DNA from 3 places in the Nocardiopsis sp. L17-MgMaSL7 genome. Region 2 is predicted to be linked to each of the others. Evidence: predicted binding sites of a transcription regulator. Region 2 holds the regulator's gene; each other region holds the start of a gene.

Region 1 (2,264 bases), on a different contig from region 2:
CACCTCGGAGTGGCGGCGCTTCACCCAGGGGATCACGCCCTCGAACTCGGTGTAGTAGGAGCGGTTGCGCCCGTACCGGTTGCGGTAGCTGACGTGCACCTGGGTGTCGTGGCCCTCCAGGATCGCCTTGCGCGCGCGGCGCGGCAGCCGCTCCCAGGAAGTGTCGGTGTCGAACCCCACGGCCTCGCCGAGCGCCTTGAGGATCCGCTCCCAGTAGCCGCCGTTGGGACCGCCGGACCAGGGGGCGATGGCGCCCTCGGCCAGGGTCCTCTCGGGGTCGGGGACCAGCAGGTCCGCGTCGACCTCCATGCGGGTGCCCAGACCGGAGCAGTCGGGGCAGGCGCCGTAGGGCGCGTTGAAGGAGAAGGAGCGCGGTTCGAGCTGCTCGAAGGAGAGGTCGTCGTAGGGGCAGTAGAGGTGTTCGGAGAAGACCTTCTCCCGCTCGGGGTCGTCGGCCTCCAAGTCCACGAAGTCCAGGACGATGGTGCCGCCAGCCAGCTTGAGCGCCGTCTCCACCGAGTCGGTGAGCCGCCCGTTGGCTCCGGGCTTGACGCTGAGCCGGTCCACGACCACGGCGATGTCGTGCTTGTCGTAGCGGCCGAGCTTGGGCGCCTCGTCCAGCCGGACCGACTGGCCGTCGACGACGGCGCGGGTGTAGCCCTTGGACTGGAGGTCCTTGAAGAGCTCGATGTACTCGCCCTTGCGTCCGCGCACGACCGGTGCGAGCACCTGGAAGCGGGTACCCTCGGTCATCTCCATGACCCGGTCGACGATCTGCTGCGGCGTCTGCCGGGCGATCTCGCGGTGGCACTCCGGACAGTGCGGAACGCCCACGCGGGCCCAGAGCAGGCGCAGGTAGTCGTAGACCTCGGTGATGGTGCCCACCGTGGACCGCGGGTTGCGGCTGGTCGACTTCTGGTCGATGGAGACCGCCGGGGACAGGCCCTCGATGAAGTCCACGTCGGGCTTGTCCATCTGGCCCAGGAACTGGCGGGCGTACGCCGAGAGGGACTCGACGTAGCGGCGTTGGCCCTCGGCGAAGATCGTGTCGAAGGCGAGCGAGGACTTGCCCGAACCTGACAGGCCGGTGAACACGATCATGGAGTCGCGGGGCAGGTCCAGCGACACGTCCTTGAGGTTGTGCTCCCGTGCTCCACGGACCACGAGTTGTTCGACCATCGAGTGAGACATCCTTCGGCTCTGACGCACAGGCGCGGACCACGTCGGAGAGACGTCGGTGGACCCGTGTATGGCTTCGCGTTGAGGCGGTCGCGGACCCCTCGGGGCCGCCGCGGCTCCGGAATCGGGCCGCTCAGGAGATGTCGGGGAGTGGTGAGGCGACTCCCCGTTCGACAAGACTAACGATCACCCGGGGCCGTTTCTTCCGCCGCGCGAAAATGGTGGCGCCCCGACGCGTGAGCGCCGGGACACCACCACTATAAACGAACAACCGTTCGAACGATGCTGGTTTCCACAGTTCCCGGGACCGGGTCGCGGGAACGTCCGCGGACGGAGTGGTCCGGGGTCAGGAGCGGTCGGCCGTGTCCCGGCCCTGGCCCTCGACCTCGGCCCGGCGGCGCTGGTCGATACCGGACTTGACCAGGCTGCCGACGATGGTGACGGTCATGATGCCCAGGATGACGGTGAGCGAGGTACCGATGCCGATGTCCACGACGTGCACACCGTTCTCGTGCAGGGCGTGCAGGATCATCTTCACGCCGATGAACACCATGATCGCGGACAGGCCCCAGCTGATGTAGGCCAGGCGGTCCATCAGTCCGGCCAGCAGGAAGTACAGCTGGCGCAGCCCCATCAGGGCGAAGGCGTTGGCGGTGAAGACGATGTAGGCGTCCTGCGTGAGGCCGAAGATGGCCGGGATGGAGTCGACGGCGAAGACGAGGTCGATGACGCCGATCGCGACGATCACCAGCAGCATCGGGGTCACGTGGCGGCGGCCGTCGAGCTTCACGGTGAGCTTGGCGCCGTGGTAGTCCTTCGTCACGGGCCAGAAGCGCTTCACCAGGCGCACGACCGGCGTCTGCGTGAAGTCCTTCTCCTCGTCGTCGCCCTTGACGTGGTCGCGGACGATCTTGTAGCCGGTGTAGATGAGGAAGACGCCGAAGAGGTAGAAGACCTCACTCCAGGCGTTGATGACCTGCGCGCCCAGCACGATGAAGAAGCCGCGCATGATGATCGCGATGACGATGCCGACGAGCAGGACCTCGTGCTGGTACTTCTTCGGGACCGCGAACGCGGTCATCAGA
Region 2 (2,264 bases):
CGGCGCCGGATGGCCGCGCCGTCGTCGGTGGACCTGCTGTCGATCACCCTGGTGTCCGGATGACGGCAGAACGGACAGTGCATCCCGGTTCACCTGGCTTTCCTGTACCCGACCAACAACCCTGGAGGTCTACTTAACCACAACTTATTGACCACAGCCCCCATGTCAACACCAGATGTTGTGGTCGAACCTAGGCGTTGGGGCGGACACCCGCAACCCTGCCGACGGCGTGTCCCCAAACCCGGAACAGGGGCGGCCAAGGAACGGGGTTCGAGGAGGTGGAAACGGGGATGCGCGGCTCCGGGAGACGAATCCAAGGATAAGGGGGCGCGGGCGCGCGGCTCGACGCCCGCCACGCCTCGGCGCCGACCGAATTCCCCCCTCTCCTGTCAGCACGGAGTGGCGGCGGGGCACGGCGAGACGAACCCCATACCGGAGCGCGCATTCCACGGACAACGGCCACGGCGAGCGTGTACACACATAAGTCCGGGCCACCGGAAATCGGGACGCGAAAACACAATGCGAAATCCGTGCGCGCCCTCGTCCACACGTTCTCGAACGCTTGTTTGATATCACCGTGTGCAACGACTAAAGTTGACCTTGATTTCACACCGGCTTCGCCGTCCGGTCCGCGTGGCCGATCCGGCCACACACAGGCCCTGACCGAACCGAACACCGAGGAGGCCCGGCCGTGCCGGAGGAGAACCCCGGAGCCGTCGGCTCCGGACCCACCACCGTTCTTTCGCCCGTGGACCCGGGCCCGCCCGGGTCCGACACCCCCAAGCTCACCGCACGTCAGCAGAGTGTCCTCAACTGCATCCAGCGGTACGTCCGGGAACGGGGTTACCCGCCGTCCATCCGGGAGATCGGCGACACGGTCGGCCTGTCCAGCCCCTCCAGCGTGGCGCACCAGCTCAAGGTGCTCCAGCGCAAGGGTTACCTGCACCGGGACCAGAACCGGCCGCGCGCCGTGGAGCTGCGCACCCCGGGCCGTGAGGCCTCCCAGACCCTCACCCAGGAGGAGCTCACCGCCGACTCCACCAGGGCGGCCTCGGTGCCGCTGGTCGGCCGGATCGCGGCCGGTGGCCCGATCCTGGCCGAGGAGGCCGTGGAGGACGTCCTGGCGCTGCCGCGTCAGCTGGTCGGCGAGGGCCGCCTGTTCATGCTCACCGTGGTCGGCGACTCCATGATCGACGCCGCGATCACCGACGGCGACCTGGTGGTGGTCCGTCAGCAGCAGACCGCCGAGAACGGTGACATCGTCGCGGCGATGCTGGACGACGAGGCCACCGTCAAGGTGCTGCGGCGGGAGCCGGACGGGCACGTGTGGCTGATGCCGCGCAACGACGCCTACGAGCCCATCCAGGGTGACGAGGCCACCATCCTCGGCAAGGTCGTCACGGTCATGCGCCGGGTCTGAGCCCAGGTCCCGGAGCCGGGGGTGGTGGGCGTGCCGATACGCTGAGGGCGTGTCGACACCTGCCTCCGCCCCCGTGTCCCCTTCCCCGAGCCGACCGCGCACTGCCCTGGCCGCGGCCCTGGTCGCCGGGGCCCTGCTGGTCTCCGCGTGTACGCCCAGCGACGGTGACGGCCCCGCGCTACCGGGTGCCGCCGGGCAGGAGCGCGAGGTCTCCTTCGAGGGTGGCGGTTTCACCGTGCCCGGCACCTTCACCGCTCCCTCCGGCGCCGGCGAGGGCTCCGTCCCGGGGGTGCTCATCGTCTCCGGCAGCGGCCCCACCGACCGGGACGGCAACGGCGCCGCGCGACCGGACGCCAACACCAACCTGAACCTCGCCCGGGTGCTGAGCGGTGCGGGCGCCGCTTCGCTGCGCTACGACAAGTTCGGCAGCGCCGATCCGGCCGACATGAGCGCGGCCGAGGAGGAGGCTCTCGACCAGCCGGTCGACCCCCTCGTCTTCGACCGGCAGATGGCCGCCGCCTACACGGAGCTGGTCTCCCAGCCCGAGGTGGACCCCGAGCGCACGGTCATCCTCGGCCACAGTGAGGGCGCCCTGTTCGCGCTGCGCGCCCACGAACTCCTCGACGCCGAACCCGCACTGGTGCTGGCCGCTCCGCCGGGCACCCGCATGCTGGATCTCATCGACCGCCAGGTGTCCGAGCAGATCCGCACCGCCGAGGCCCAGGGCGGTGTCGGCGAGGTGACCGCCGCGCGCATGCTCTCGGACCTGCGGGCGGGCCGGGCCGCCGTGCGCGCGGGCGGGGAGCTGCCCGAGAGCGACACCACGGGGCTGTTCGACGAGAAC
Region 3 (2,264 bases), on a different contig from region 2:
CTTCTTGCCGATGCCCGGGACGCGCGTCAGGGCGGTGGTGTCCTCGGTGGCCACCGCCTGGCGGAGGCTGTCGGGGCTGTGCACGGCGAGCATGGCCAGGGCGATGCGGGGGCCGATGCCGGAGGCGGTCTGGACCTGTTCGAACAGGTTCCGCTCGTCGTCGTCGGCGAACCCGAAGAGGGTGAGGGAGTCCTCGCGGACGACGAGGCTGGTGGCCACGGTGCCCTCCTCCCCCACGTGAAGCCGGGAGAGGGCGGAGGGAGTGCACTGGACGGTCATACCGACCCCGCCGACGTCGATCACGGCGCTGGCCGCGCCGCGTGCGGCCACCCGGCCGGTGAGGAACGCGATCATCTCGTGTGGACACCGGGAGGGGTGCCCGTCTCCTTCCTTGGGGGCTGTGGTGCTGCCTGACGCGCACGCCGCCGCTCTGCCGGGGGCTAGCGGCCGCGTGCGCGTCGGGCCAGTTCCACCTTGCGGGCGAAGTCCTGTTGGGCCTGGGCGACCCGGGCCTGGGCCCCGCCGCGCCAGATGTGGCAGATGGCCAGGGCCACGGCGTCCGCGGCGTCGGCCGGTTTCGGCGGCCCGTCGAGTCCGAGGATACGCGCCACCATGCCACCGACCTGCTTCTTGTCGGCGCGACCGTTGCCGGTGATGGCGGCCTTGGCCTCGCTGGGGGTGTGGGTGGCCACGGGGAGTCCGCGCCGGGCGGCGCAGACCAGGGCGATGCCGCTGGCCTGGGCGGTTCCCATGACGGTGCTGAGGTTGTGCTGGGCGAAGACGCGTTCGACGGCGACGGCGTCCGGCTCGTACTTGTCGAGCCATTCCTCGATGCCGCGTTCGACCTCCACCAGGCGCTGCGGGAGCGGGGTGTCGGGGCTGGTGCGGATGGCGTCGGCGGCCAGCAGGCGCAGGGGGCGGCCGATGGCGCCCTCGACGGCCCCGACCCCGCAGCGGGTCAGCCCCGGGTCGATCCCCAGCACGCGCACGTCCCCACCCTGTCCTTTTCTCGTCGCCCACGGCCGTGTTCTCGAACGTCCGTTCGCACCATGCTAGCGGCGGGCGCCGACGGGATCGGCCGCCAGGCGCGGCGTGTCGCCCCCGAGGGGTGGACGGGCGGACCCAGGGGTGGACGGGCGGACCGAGCGGTGCTAGGTTGAACTCACATCGAGAAAAACTCAGCTTGAGAACAACAAGGGGGAAGCAGTGTCCGAGGGGATCGACGGGCCGACCGGGGACCCGCGCGGAGCGGGTCGCTACGACGCGGCCGACGAGCGCAGGTACCTCGCCGGCTACGACCCGAACGCGTTCGCGCCCGTCGCCGTCACCGTCGACGTGGTGGCCACGACCATCCGCGACGGAGTCCCCCACGTCCTGCTCGGCCGACGCACCCGGCAGCCGCAGCGAGGCCGGTGGGCTCTGCCCGGCGGCTTCGTCCGGGCCCAGGACGGACCGGACGCCCCGGCCGACCGCGACCTGCCGGACGCCGCCCTGCGCGTGCTCACGGAGAAGACCCCCCTGCCCGCCGAGCTGCACCTGGAGCAGCTCGGCACCTACGGGGCGATCGCGCGGGACCCGCGGATGCGGGTGGTGTCGGTGGCGTACATGGTGCTGGCCCCCGACCTGCCCGACCCGCACACCGGCCGCGACACGGCCGAGGCCGCGTGGGTCCCGTGGACCGCCCTCGGACACGGCGACGGTGGCAGGGACCGGCACGAACTCGCCTTCGACCACGCTCGCGTCCTCGCCGACGCGATCGAACGCGCCCGTTCCAAGCTGGAGTACACCGCGCTCGCCACCGCCTTCCTCCCGTCCACGTTCACCATCTCCGCTCTGCGCGGCGTGTACGAGGCGGTGTGGGGGCGGACCCTGCACGCCGCCAACTTCCACCGCAAGATCCTGGCCACCCCGGGGTTCGTGGAGGACACCGGTGAGCTGGCCGAGCGCGGGGGCGCGGGGGGCGGCCGCCGCGCGCGGCTGTACCGGGCGGGCGGCGCCGCCCTGCTCCACCCGCCACTCCTGCGCGGCGCCCAGTGAGGAGACGGGGCCGCCAACAGTGAGCGGGACCCCGTGAGCACTCGTCGAGCCACACCCCCGGAAGGGAGACCGGTGAACGTGGAGCACAACCCCCAGGGCGGACTCGACTCCGCCCTGCGCGAGCTCGGACTCGCGGCCGACCCCGCCGCGCTGTTCGGTCCCCTGCCGCTCGACGGCGAGGCGGTCCCCGTGGCCGCCACCGCCGCGTACCGGCACCTGGCCCGGCT

Evidence for each region. The regulator LexA, encoded in region 2, represses DNA repair genes until DNA is damaged. The targets are predictions, from matches to a motif close to TCGAACANNTGTTCGA.
Region 1: uvrA (excinuclease ABC subunit UvrA) is a predicted target of LexA. The motif match lies at 1,443-1,458, and genes of this name have one in related genera.
Region 3: ruvC (crossover junction endodeoxyribonuclease RuvC) is a predicted target of LexA. The motif match lies at 1,031-1,046, and genes of this name have one in related genera.

The regions. Positions count from the first base shown of each region.
Region 1 covers NZ_QGTF01000015.1:105,108-107,371, forward strand. Annotated here, with positions in the region: gene uvrA (excinuclease ABC subunit UvrA) at 1-1,179, opposite strand, end outside; gene BDW27_RS23025 (TerC family protein) at 1,526-2,264, opposite strand, start outside.
Region 2 covers NZ_QGTF01000002.1:404,283-406,546, forward strand. Annotated here, with positions in the region: gene nrdR (transcriptional regulator NrdR) at 1-83, opposite strand, end outside; gene lexA (transcriptional repressor LexA) at 692-1,420, shown strand; gene BDW27_RS04445 (S9 family peptidase) at 1,470-2,264, shown strand, end outside.
Region 3 covers NZ_QGTF01000001.1:51,935-54,198, forward strand. Annotated here, with positions in the region: gene ruvA (Holliday junction branch migration protein RuvA) at 1-354, opposite strand, end outside; gene ruvC (crossover junction endodeoxyribonuclease RuvC) at 441-989, opposite strand; gene BDW27_RS00255 (NUDIX hydrolase) at 1,219-2,037, shown strand; gene BDW27_RS00260 (hypothetical protein) at 2,110-2,264, shown strand, end outside.